Regions from separate parts of the Clostridium sp. CM037 genome, predicted to be linked through region 1. Evidence: riboswitches for the same ligand, from Rfam matches in the RefSeq annotation. Region 1 holds a riboswitch; each other region holds the start of a gene.
The links. A riboswitch is a leader RNA that binds a small molecule or an ion and turns the genes downstream of it on or off. The one in region 1 is predicted to bind cobalamin.
Positions count from the first base shown of each region.

Region 2: another riboswitch for cobalamin. It lies ahead of ACWJKP_RS04725 (cobyric acid synthase); the one in region 1 lies ahead of ACWJKP_RS16560 (sirohydrochlorin cobaltochelatase).
Region 3: another riboswitch for cobalamin. It lies ahead of cbiQ (cobalt ECF transporter T component CbiQ); the one in region 1 lies ahead of ACWJKP_RS16560 (sirohydrochlorin cobaltochelatase).
Region 4: another riboswitch for cobalamin. It lies ahead of ACWJKP_RS18045 (YitT family protein); the one in region 1 lies ahead of ACWJKP_RS16560 (sirohydrochlorin cobaltochelatase).

Region 1 covers NZ_CM143650.1:3,449,478-3,452,685, reverse strand. Annotated here, with positions in the region: gene ACWJKP_RS16565 (transposase) at 126-1,037, opposite strand; cobalamin riboswitch at 1,258-1,442, shown strand; gene ACWJKP_RS16560 (sirohydrochlorin cobaltochelatase) at 1,588-2,421, shown strand; gene ACWJKP_RS16555 (pyridoxal phosphate-dependent aminotransferase) at 2,491-3,208, shown strand, end outside.
Region 2 covers NZ_CM143650.1:1,005,786-1,008,993, reverse strand. Annotated here, with positions in the region: gene ACWJKP_RS04725 (cobyric acid synthase) at 47-1,540, opposite strand; cobalamin riboswitch at 1,676-1,860, opposite strand; gene trmB (tRNA (guanosine(46)-N7)-methyltransferase TrmB) at 2,035-2,688, opposite strand; gene ACWJKP_RS04715 (site-2 protease family protein) at 2,736-3,208, opposite strand, start outside.
Region 3 covers NZ_CM143650.1:3,767,401-3,770,608, reverse strand. Annotated here, with positions in the region: gene sigG (RNA polymerase sporulation sigma factor SigG) at 1-736, shown strand, start outside; cobalamin riboswitch at 906-1,079, shown strand; gene cbiQ (cobalt ECF transporter T component CbiQ) at 1,456-2,307, shown strand; gene ACWJKP_RS18070 (energy-coupling factor ABC transporter ATP-binding protein) at 2,320-3,147, shown strand.
Region 4 covers NZ_CM143650.1:3,763,301-3,766,508, reverse strand. Annotated here, with positions in the region: gene ACWJKP_RS18060 (energy-coupling factor ABC transporter substrate-binding protein) at 1-186, shown strand, start outside; gene ACWJKP_RS18055 (helix-turn-helix domain-containing protein) at 267-449, shown strand; gene ACWJKP_RS18050 (cob(I)yrinic acid a,c-diamide adenosyltransferase) at 495-1,034, shown strand; cobalamin riboswitch at 1,267-1,454, shown strand; gene ACWJKP_RS18045 (YitT family protein) at 1,654-2,505, shown strand; gene ACWJKP_RS18040 (DUF3842 family protein) at 2,692-3,120, opposite strand.

The sequences.
Region 1 (3,208 bases):
ATTTTTTTTATTTAATATAACAGATTTAATAAATAGGTAGGTTAAAATAAATAATTAGAATGAATTTTAATGATTGTCATTAAGTTATTAATCATAATATTGAAGATTATATTAATAAATTATTACTAAGCATAACGTTTAATAAAATCCATGATAATATTCTCATATTTTTCTTCTGTTCCAATTAATTCGATGCCAATAGTGCTTAATTTTGATACTCTAGACTGTGTAATGTTTCCAAGAGTGCTGGATATATCGCTAGATTTAAAATTACAGAGGCTCCTCATTAGAATAACGGTTAAGGCTTTTGCCCGTACAAGCTTTCTGCTGTACTTCATATAAAGATGAGTCTTTGATACATTCATCTTTGACGCTATAAATTCTATTATATCTTCTGGCTTAAAGTTCCTTACAAGTATTTTTCGTTCACATTTATACTCTGATTTTTCATCTTTAAATTCTATTTCGTGTTTTAATTTTTCTCCATTACAGAGAAAGACAAGATTATAGTAATTCTTTCTTGCACTTTTTAGGCTATTACCAAAAGAGCTCATAATAAATCCATAATCAACTAATTTAAAAGAATCATGTCTTTTTCCTAAAAATATGGCTAGACTAGAAAAAGCATATTTTTCAGGACAATTTTTATATTCATCTATATCCGTAGGATTATTGTGTATATATAGAGATAAAGTCTTCAAATATCGTTCATTATTAACTATTTTACTCTTAAATCTATCCTTAAAAAGATGTCCTTCCCTTTTATATTTTTTATTAAAGTACATTGCATAAGAAAAATTTATTCCATGCATTACCTTTGATATATCAGTACCATTAGCATCAATCATTAAATGAGAATGGTTATCCATAAGACAGTAACCGTAGATTTTAAAATTATAGAGATATTTATACTTTTTTACAAGTGATAAATACTTGTTCTTATCCTCATCATCCTTGAATAAATTTATTTCGCTGATACTTTTGCACATAATATGAAATATCGAGTCATCTGTTTTTTCTCTTGCCTTTCTTGGCATTAAAATCACCCTTCCTCATAGATTTTTATTTGAATTATTGCCTATGAATCGGGATGATATTCATAATCTTAAGCTAATATATATATAAATAATTTAAATAGTTGTTAATCGTCCCTAATTATTCTAATTATTTTTCTGAATTATTTTTTTGCCTATTAAACTAAGGAGACACTCTAAATATTGACAGTACGGCTTAAATATAATAAACTAGAATTAATAGAGAATTGAATATGATTTTAGGTGCCTTGAAATAGGTGAAAAGGGAATGCGGTTTAAATCCGCAGCAGCCCCCGCTACTGTAATTGATGAAAAACTTTTAAATGCTACTTCGTAAATTAAAAATGAGGAAGGATAATTAAAGGAAGAATCAAGAGCCAGGAGACCTGCCTAAATGATGTTAACAAGCTTTCGGAGGGAAAGAACTATTTAATTATGGATTAATTAAAAAGTAGTCGCTATCGTATGCGTACTATTTTTTTTGTTTTAAAAAGCATTATATGTAAATGTTATGATAGATTTCGGAAAATATTTAGCAAGGTGGATGATCGAAATGAAGAAGGCAATTTTAATTGTAAGTTTTGGAACAACACATGAAGATGCAAGAAAAGTAACTATCGATGCAATAGAAGATAAAATAAGACATACTTTTGAAGATTATGATATAAGAAGAGCATTTACTTCACATATTATTCTTAGGGTACTTAAGAATAGGGATAATATTCATGTAGATACTCCAGAAGAAGCTTTGGAAAAGTTAAAAAGCGAAGGATATAATGAGGTAATTGTTCAGCCTTTGCATGTTATTCCTGGAGTAGAATTTGATTATATAAATAATGTAGTTAATAGATACAAAGAATGTAAAGCATTTAAAAATATCTTAATAGGAAGACCTCTTTTATGTTTTAAGGGAGAAGAAGCAGGCGTGCCAGATGATTACTCAATAATGGTGGATGCTCTATCAAAGCAATTGCAACCAATGGATACAGTAATTTTGATGGGGCATGGTACAAACCATATTGCAAATGCAGTATATTGCTGTTTTGAAAGCGTTTTAAGGGATAGAGGTTTTAACAATGTACATGTAGCAACCGTGGAAGGGTATCCAACTTTGGAAAGAGTAATACCTAATGTTACTACTCAGAGTATTAGCGAAGTCACTTTAATGCCACTACTGCTCGTAGCAGGAGATCATGCCAAGAATGACATGGCGGGAGATGCAGAGGACTCCTGGAAGAGTATTTTAGAGGCAAAAGGGTTTAAAGTTAAAATATATCTGCATGGGTTAGGAGAAAATAGTGACGTTCAAGACATTTATATACAGCACATTAATGATGTAATTAATGAAAAGTTTAAGAATGTAGGGAAAACACATAAGGGAAATTAAAATTCTTCGTAAGTTATAAGTAACTAAAGTACGGTAGATGAGAGTTACAAGTAGAAAGGAAGGTATTCGATGATACATGGTGGAGATGTTTATACTAATGGATTACTTGAGGGGCGAGAATTAATAGATTACAGTTCTAATATTAATCCATTAGGGGTTCCTAAAAGTTTCACTGATAACATTAGTGAAGCCGTAGATGCTTTAACAAGATATCCAGATATTCAATATAGGGAGGTATTGAAAGAATTAAAAGAATACATTGATTGCCCAAAAGAATATTTTGTTTTAGGAAATGGGGCTGCAGAAATAATTGACTTAGTTATAGCTTGTCATAAAAATCTACTAATTGTGGTGCCATCTTTTGTAGAGTACGAAATTGATGCTAAAAAGTGGAATTGTAGTATAGAGTATTCTTATTTAAAAGAGAAGATTAATGAGAATACCTTATTAAAGCATGAATATGCTGAACTTTTCTATGATTATGAGGATATTCTTAATAGATTACAGAGTGTAGAAGGTGTGGTTTTAGGTAATCCAAATAACCCCAATGGCAATATCATAAATAAGGCTGAGTTTCAAAAAATTCTTGAATATTGTGAATGTAACGACAAAGTCATAATAATAGATGAGGCTTTTATAGAATTTACTGGAGATTCACAGCACAGTTTCAGTGAAAAAGTTAAAACATACAAATGTTTATTTATAATAAGAGCATTAACCAAATTTTTTGCGATGCCTGGTATAAGGTTTGGGTATGGAATAAGTAGTAACGTAGACCTATTAAAAA
Region 2 (3,208 bases), 1.8 Mb from region 1:
GTTATAATTTTTTAAATAGTTGTTAACTGTCCCTAACTTTTTCTTTTTAACTTTTTCTTTTTATTCCTATGATTTTATAGATTGAATCCATGTCTACATTATCTCTAACTATGTCTGCTAGCTTATCTAATTCTTTTTCTCTTAGATTTTCATAAACCTTAGATTTTTTAGGTTCCATAGCTTTTTTTACCCTTAAAGTATTAATCATATGTTCTCTAAACTCTACTCCATCAAAAACTCCATGAATATATGTACCCATAACATTTCCACCTGCATTTATTGCTCCATCAAAGGATGACGTATCAGAACCATTCTTATCATAGATTTCAAAAAGTGGTTTTGCATTATGACCATATTTACAAATTCCCATATGTATTTCGTAACCATAAGTTTCTATACTAGTATCCCTAATGTTAATGCTACGAGCCTTTACTCTTGTAGTTATTTTCTCATCTTCAAATATTGTGTCTACGTCTAAAAGCTTCATACCCTCTGTTTCTTTTGAATTTCCCTCTAAGCCATTAGGGTCACTTAAGCTATTTCCTAACATTTGATAGCCTCCACAAATACCTAATACGTTACCTTCTACACTATATTGCTGAACCGCTTTTGCAAGTCCCGAATTTCTTAAAGAAATTAAATCATCAATAGTATTTTTTGTTCCGGGTATGATAAGGAGGTCTGGCGTGCCCAATTCTCCTTTAGTTGTAACAAATCTAACTGATACATCTTCTTCAGCCTTTAATGCGTCTAAATCCGTAAAATTCGATATATGTGGAAGCTTTATTACAGCAATATCAATAGGTGCAGTAATTTTTTTGTTAAATTCTACTGCACCATCTTCATCTTCGAGTTCCAATCTAAAATAAGGAACTACCCCTGCACATGGAATATGTATAATATCCTCAATCATTGTAAGTCCTGGCTTTAAGATTTCTAAATCTCCTCTAAACTTATTAATAATAGTGGCTTTAACTCTTTTTTTCTCGGCCTCATTAAGCAAAAGCAAAGTCCCTGCTAGTGACGCAAATACTCCACCCTTATCTATATCTCCTGCGAGTATCACAGGTGCATCTATAAGTTCCGCCATTCCCATATTCACTATATCTCTATCTCTTAAATTAATTTCTGCTGGGCTACCTGCTCCTTCCATTACTATAATATCAAACTTCTTCTCTAATTCTTCAAACTGCTTTTTTAACATGTCTTTGAATTCCAATTTCATATTATGATATTCCATAGCTGTACTATTCCCAAAAACCTTTCCATTAACGATAATTTGGCACTTTTTATCCGAGGTAGGTTTTAATAAAATCGGATTCATATATACCTCTGGCTCCAATCCTGCCGCATAGGCTTGAAGCACCTGCGCACGTCCCATTTCTTTCCCATCCAATGTAATATAAGAATTCAATGACATATTCTGTGACTTAAAAGGACATACTGAAAACCCATCTTGCACAAAAATTCTGCAAAGTGCTGTTACTAATATGCTTTTTCCTACTGATGAAGCGGTTCCTTGAACCATTACTTTAGCCATTACTATTTCTCCTTTCTTCCTACTTGTATTCTTCTTTGGCACACAACAAAAAAACAGCAAGCTTGCGCACCTGCTGTTATGTACAAATTTTTCATTGCACTAACTTGAATTCTACAGTTCTTTCCCGCCGAAAGCTTAATATTACTAATTTAGGCAGGTCTCCTGGCTCTTGATACGCTTTCTCTTATCACTTTCCCTTTCAGGTAGTTATAAAAGATTTTCTCTCAATTACAGTAGCGGGGGCTGCTGTGGAATTACACCACATTCCCTTTTCACCTTACTAATCATCTACTAAAGTAACTTAATCCACTTTAGTGGCTGATTAATAAAAGGCACCTAAACAAATCTATTCATTTTTAACTAATATAATTCATAAGTTTCATTTTTAAAATTTTCAATTTAATACATTTCTATGTAATTAAGTTTATAGCATTATGTTAATCCTGTCAATAAATAAGAATCTAAAATGCTTAAGTCTCATATGGTTAAATTCGCTAAATTAATTTTGCTTGTAGAAACATAGCTTGTTTCCCTATTTCTGTGAATTTAGCTTCATATTCTGTAACTACATTATCTTTAAAATCACTCTTATGCAAATCATAGGTCGAAAATAATATTTCAAACCCACACTCTTTGAAATAGTCTACTGATTCTTCGAATAGCTCTGTATCATCTGTTTTGAACCAAACTTCAGATCCCGGTTTTAAGAATTTCTTATAGCTCGTCAAGAACTTAGTATGAGTTAATCTTCTTTTATTATGTCTGTCTTTTGGCCAAGGATTACAAAAATTTATATAAATTCTGCTTATCTCATCTTTTGCAAACACATCATCAATAAGCATAATGTTCATTGGCATAAGACGTACATTTATGTCTTGTGCTCCTTCAATTTCTCTTACTTCTATTACTTTTCTAAGGGCAAATACCAGAACCTCATCTTTTAAATCAATGCCTACAAAATTGATATCAATATCTCTCCTGGACTTTTCTGATATAAATCTACCTTTACCGCAACCTAGTTCTAGATGGATTTCATTATTATTTTTAAATTCTTCATTCCATTTTCCTTTGTGATCATATTGGTCAGTTATTACAATATGACTAGTTTCCAGCTCTGGTCTAGCCCAATATTTTTTTCTTAAGCGCATATGTTTTTCTCCTTACATTTATAATTTTTATGAAATTTACTTTTTATTTAAAACATCCCTGCAATATTTAAAAACTGTTTAAATAACCATAACCCTGGCGCTTGCACGATATAAGTAAAAACTGATTGTCCACCAGGTAATATAGGCAATATTAACACCATAAATATTAAGAATTGATACCTATAAATTGTATCTGGTAAATTGTAAAAAAACTTTGGGAACAAATCTCTAACTATATGAGATCCATCAAATCCCGGTATTGGCACTAAATTAAGAAAAAACAAAATACAATTTAGGTACCCTGTAATTATTAAAATTTGGCTAATAATAGTATATAATCCACCATGAATTGGTGGAAATTTCGAAAATAACACAGTAAGAATTGCAAATACAAACCCTAGAATTAGATTAGCAATTGGGCCTGCAACTGAAACTTTCAAATCATCCTTATAATAGTTTTTAAATGCACTAGGATTTGTCTGAACAGGCTTTGCCCAACCAAACCCTACTAATATAATCA
Region 3 (3,208 bases), 320 kb from region 1:
TTCAAAATTACCCGTACTAAAAGAAAAGGAAATGAAAGAGCTACTATTTAGGATACAAAATGGTGAGTATGAGTGTAGAGAAAAATTTATTAAAGGAAATTTAAGATTGGTTTTAAGTGTGATAAAGCACTTTAATAATCGAGGAGAAAACGTAGATGATTTATTTCAAGTAGGCTGTATTGGTTTAATGAAGTCCATTGATAATTTTGATCTAAGTCTAAATGTTAGATTTTCAACATATGCAGTTCCTATGATTATTGGGGAAATAAGAAGATATTTAAGAGATAATAACTCAATAAGAGTTAGTAGATCATTAAGGGATATTGCATATAAAGCATTACAAGTTAGGGACAGATTGGTGAATCAAGACAATAAAGAGCCTACTGTAGCTGAAATAGCAAAAGAATTAGAATTACCAAGGGAAGATGTAGTGTTTGCTTTAGATGCTATACAAAATCCTGTATCTTTATTTGAACCTATTTATCACGCTGGTGGAGATGAAATTTATGTAATGGATCAAATAAGTGACACCAAAAATTTAGATGATAATTGGCTTGAAAATATATCGATTAAAGAGGCAATGAAAAAATTAAATGTTAGAGAAAAGTTAATCTTAAATTTAAGGTTCTTCGATGGAAGAACTCAAATGGAAGTAGCAGGTGAAATAGGTATATCCCAAGCTCAAGTTTCTAGACTGGAAAAAACTGCATTAAAGCACATGAGAAAGTACGTATAGGGTCCCCTAGTGGGTCCCTTTTTTTACTGTAGCATTAATTTGAGAAAATAGTATAATGTATTATTTTGTGAAAATTTGAAAAATATTATCTTTTTACAACTAAAGTAGTTGATTTTTTGTAATAATAAGGCTACTATATAATGAGTACATGTGTGAAAGAACTATAAAAATTAAATAATAAAATATAGGTTTAAATTAATTAAAAGGGAATCAGGTTAAAATCCTGAACTATCTCGTAGCTGTAATAGATGAATTTAAGTGCATTATGCCACTCGAAAACGGGGAAGGCGCGCTTAAATAATGATTCTTGAGTCAGAATACCGGCCCATATTTTCGCACTACAAACTCTACGAGTGATAGAGAGGGCTTTATAATGAAAATTTGTTTGTTGATTTTATATGATTAAGCATATTTTTGAATCGTTTCCTTCTAACGCTTTAGTTAGAAGGCTTTTTGTTTTGTAGACAGGCCTATACTACAAATTGTCAAAACGAACCTAAACATCATTAGGTAGAATATCATCGTTTTCGCCGGGTGCTTCAATGCGATTATAGTTACATTATCTGGCCTTAGATTTTTAAATCAGATTGTAGGTGTAATTGTTTACTATGCTTCATCTATTTTTATTATTCTAAAATCTCCCAGAATGCTGCCATGGGGTGAAAATTCAAAGGAGATGTGAAATGGGAAAAATTATTATTTTATGTGCCATTTTTCTAATGGTGGGCTTTTTCTTCAAATGGAAAAAAGGGGATGGGACACATCATCATCATCACCATGGAACCGGACATAAACACGGCGAAGGGTTTTCAATTGATTTTTATGCTTATACCTCTAAAATCAGACACTGGAATGCTACTTTTAAAGTATCTCTTTCTGTTGTGATACTGATTCTTTGCATTGTATTGGAAAATCCCTATGTATCCGTTGTGGTCATTATTGCAATGGGCTATCTGACCATTGTAAAAGGAGATCTTCCAGTAAACGAATACTTGTCAATACTGGCGATTCCAATCATCTTTATCCTCCTTGGCACTTTTACAATTGCTATTGATTTTTCAAAGCAGCCAATGGGGCAGTATAACCTGTATCTTGGCTTCTGCTATGTGTTTACTTCTCAGGCAAAGCTTAAGGAAGTGGCATTTTTGATTCTGAAAGTTTTTGCAGCTATCAGTGCCCTACAAATGATGACACTGTCAACTCCGTCCTCCGAGATTATATATGTGCTTCGAAAGGCACATGTTCCAAAGCTTATTGTAGAGCTGATGAACCTCATTTACCGTTATATTTTCATTTTAATGGATGTCTATACTAAAATGAAAAATTCCGCAGAATCCCGTCAGGGCTACTGTGATTTTAAGACTTCATGCTATACATTTGGAAGCATTGCAAGCAATATGCTGGTTATTTCGTTGAAAAAGGCAAACGATTATTATGATGCAATGGAGGCCAGATGCTATGATGGGGATCTTATATTTTTGGAGGAAGATAAAAAGGTAGAGACAATACAGATTGCCTCTGCGGTAGCATTTATAAGTTTTTTGATTCTGATATGGGGCGTTACAAGATAGAAAGGAGCGATTATGGGGAAATCAATATTGAAGGTCGAAGATCTATACTACGTCTACGGAAATGGCAAGTCTGCATTGGACGGCGTAAGTGTGGATATCAATGAAGGTGAGAAAATCGCTGTTATTGGTTCTAATGGATCCGGAAAATCTACATTTTTCTTGAACATAAACGGTGTATTTACACCTGAACAGGGAAAAATAATTTACCGGGGTACTGTCGTTAATAAGAAGAATTTAAAAGGACTTAGAAAAAATATCGGGATTGTTTTTCAAGATGCGGACAATCAAATAATCGCATCTACAGTTAGGGCAGAAGTTGGATTCGGGCCAATGAATTTAAAGCTTCCAAGAGAGGAAGTACTCAAGCGAGTTGAGGAAGCACTGGCATACATGAACATATCAGATTTCAAGGATCGTCCGCCACACTATTTGAGTGGCGGTGAAAAGAAGCGAGTCACCATTGCGGGCATAATTGCTATGAAATCAGAAATCATTATCTTTGATGAACCGACTGCATCACTTGATCCTTTAAATGTACTGATACTAGAAGAAGTTTTGGATAAGCTTGGTTCGGAGGGCAAGACAATGCTCATTTCCACCCATGATGTAGATTTCGCATATCGATGGGCGGAGCGAGTCCTTGTATTCTGCCAAGGAAAAATTATCGCAGATGGAACACCATTAGAAATTTTCCAAAACACAGAAATTTTAAAACAAGCAAATCTAAAACAGCCAACCGTGATGGAGATATATGAATTGCTTGTAGAAAAACATCTGCTGGAAGATACTAGTGCCTATCCGAAAAGTACGCAAGAATTTAAGGAAATGTTTGAAAAATAGTTGGATTTTCTAGGCAGGTTAGCTTAGATTAATATAAATTAAAAACAATAGAGGAGGAAAA
Region 4 (3,208 bases), 310 kb from region 1:
GGTACCGAGTATAAGCCTTGGTTTGAACCTGTTATGGAAACTTGGATTGGTGGAGAATTACCAGGCGAAATTGAGAGTTTACTCTTTTGTCTACAGACAGGTATAGGAGTTGGTGTTCTATTCTTTTTCCTGGGAAGATTCGTAGAGAGAACTAAAAAAGAAAATCAGGGGAATAAAACTGAATAATGATTTTCCAGCCTTATAGAATACCTTTCTATAATTATACACAGTTAACTCTACGAGAGATAGGGAGGTGTTTTCAAAATATGGTGGTAAATGTAGAAAAGAAGTTCGAGTTGGTTAGCTATATGGCTGATATTGAAAAGGGAATTATTGAAAAAACACTGAATAAAAACGAAAACAATGTTAGCAAAATATCAAGAGAATTAAGTATTTCAAGACAAGATTTGCAATATGAAATAAAAAAATATAAGATAACCCTGAGATAATAAAGCATATGTATGCATATGCTAAAACAAGGAGAAATGAATATAATGGGGAAATTAAAAAATGGATATGTTCAAATTTATACGGGGAATGGCAAGGGTAAAACGACTGCAGCTGTAGGAATAGCTGTACGTGCAGCAGGAAATGGATATACTGTATTTATGGTACAGTTTTTGAAGGGAAGTAAAACTGGTGAAATTGAAAGTGCAAAAAAATTGGCTCCCTTTTTTAATATATTTAGGTTTGAGAAAAAAAGAGGTTTTTTTTGGACATTAAATGCAGAGGAAAAAAATGAATTAAAAGAAGAAGTACAAAAGGGGTATGAATTTTGCAGGGAAGCATTAAAAGAAGAAAAATGCGACATACTTATCATGGATGAGGTAATGGGAGCATTGAACAATCAACTAATAAGTGAAGAACAACTACTAGAATTAATGGAGAATAAACCTGCTAATATAGAATTGATTTTAACAGGGAGAGACGTACCTAAAGCTATAATAGATAAAGCGAATCTTGTAACTGAGATGAAGGATATTAAACATTATTTTAACGAAGGAATACCATCTAGAGAGGGTATAGAGTTTTGATTATAACCACCTCAAATTTTAAAATTAAGTTAATAATATTTAGAGTTTGAAGGGGGAATTATTATGAATATGTACAAAAACTTAGGCAAAGAATTTATTGTCAATATAACGGGAAATAGAAAAGCCGATAGGGTTATTGTGGAAGAATTTAATAAAAACTCTGTTACTAAATAAAGCTCAATTAAAAAAGGTTTTATGGAAGAGATTAAAAGAAACTTTTAAATGAAAGTAATTTAATATCGAATTTAAAGGTATGAGATGTTTTGCATTTCATTTAAAAGGGAACCAGGTGAAAAGCCTGAACGGTCCCGCCGCTGTAATGGTGAGAAGCTCTAAATTATACCACTGACAATTTTGCTGGGAAGGATTAAAGCGACTGTGATCCAAAGTCAGAAGACCTGCCTTTATTAATACACCAAGAACGCTACGAGTGATAGGGGGTGTGACGTATATTTGTATGAAAATGCATTTTAAATTTTGCGTTTTTTACAAATATGGTTGGTATTATTATCAAGCCCTTAGCATAAATGCTAAAGGGCTTAATTTTTCGTTGAGAAAGAAATTATGATTATTTTATAGAGGATAGGTAATACAATTGATAATTATAAGGAGGCATATTATGCAAACAAAGATAAAGGAATTTGCGCTTATAAACATAGGAATGTTTATGGTATCAGCAGGTTTATATTTCTTTTTAATGCCAAATAATTTAGCGACAGGTGGGGCGAATGGATTAGCAATAGTTATAAATAAATTTACAGGGGGGTTATCCGTAGGTTGGATAATGATGATAATAAACCTTATTTTGTTTGTAATAGCATTTATTGCTATCGGAAAGAGTTTTGGTGGGAAAAGTGTGTATGCAAGCTTTGGTGTAGGAGGTATTATAATTGTATTTCAAAAGTTTATACCTATTAATAATTCAATTACAGGAGATATTTTACTGGAACTTATATTTGGAATACTAATATCGGGAATAGGTACAGCGATAGTATTTAATCAAAATGCTTCAACAGGGGGGACAGATATATTAGCTAAGATATTAAATGAATTTTTCCATATAAATTTAGGAAAAGGAGTTTTAATGTGTGATTTAATTATAATTTTAATGGCGGTTTTTGCCTTTGGAATTAAGCTATCATTATATGCAATGCTTGGAGTTATAATTAATGGTTTTCTTATTGATCACATCATAGATGGAATAAATGTGTGCAAAGAAGTTACAATTATAAGTAATAACAGCGATAAGATAAGAAAATATATAAGAGAAAAGCTAGATAAAACATCTACTGTATATAACGGAGTAGGGGATTTTTCAGATGAGAGTAAAGAAGTTGTTGTGGTTATAGTAGGAAGAAGGGAGTTTATAACACTTAAAAAATTCATAAAATTTGTTGATAAGGATGCTTTTGTAACAGTGAATAATATTTATGAAGTCTTTGGATACGGGTTTAAATCCTTAAAACATTAAATAAAAATTTTAGATAGCTAATAGAGCGGATTAACAAAATTTATGCCATGAAAGCAGGCAAGATTGTTAGTTATGGAATACCAACAGAAGTCTTAACCCAAGAATTAATAAAGTCTTTGTATGAGTCAGATGCTAAAATTACAGAGGATAAAGAACTGGTATTTTAAATATTATGTATAAACCTTCTTATATAAAATGATATTTTATATTACTTTTTATATCAAGTACAATCTCTTCAATTATATCCTTGATTTGCATATTCCTTGTGCCTGGTATATAAATACCATGTTTTTGTAGTGGAAGTATATATTTAGTACAATCCATATTAAATATTGATGTGGCAATCATGTGGGTAATTTCACCGTTAATGCCACCACTACATATTATTCCAATTGGACCGATTATACTATCGATTTTATTTTTCTTGCAAAATGAGCAAATTGATTCCTCTCCACTTATACCAATATTTGCACCAGCTCTTACCATATTTGAACAAGCAAATGCATTTGTACCAAGTGCAACAATATAGATATCTAGGTCAATTTCTTTACGAATTTTTTTTATGATTGTTTGACCAAGACCTGCCCCTTGTGCGTCTATTACAGCTATTTTCATGGTGAACCTCCAAAAAATAAAATTTATAATATAATGAAATCTATTTTTATATAGATAATATTATTATACTATAATGTTTATGTATATT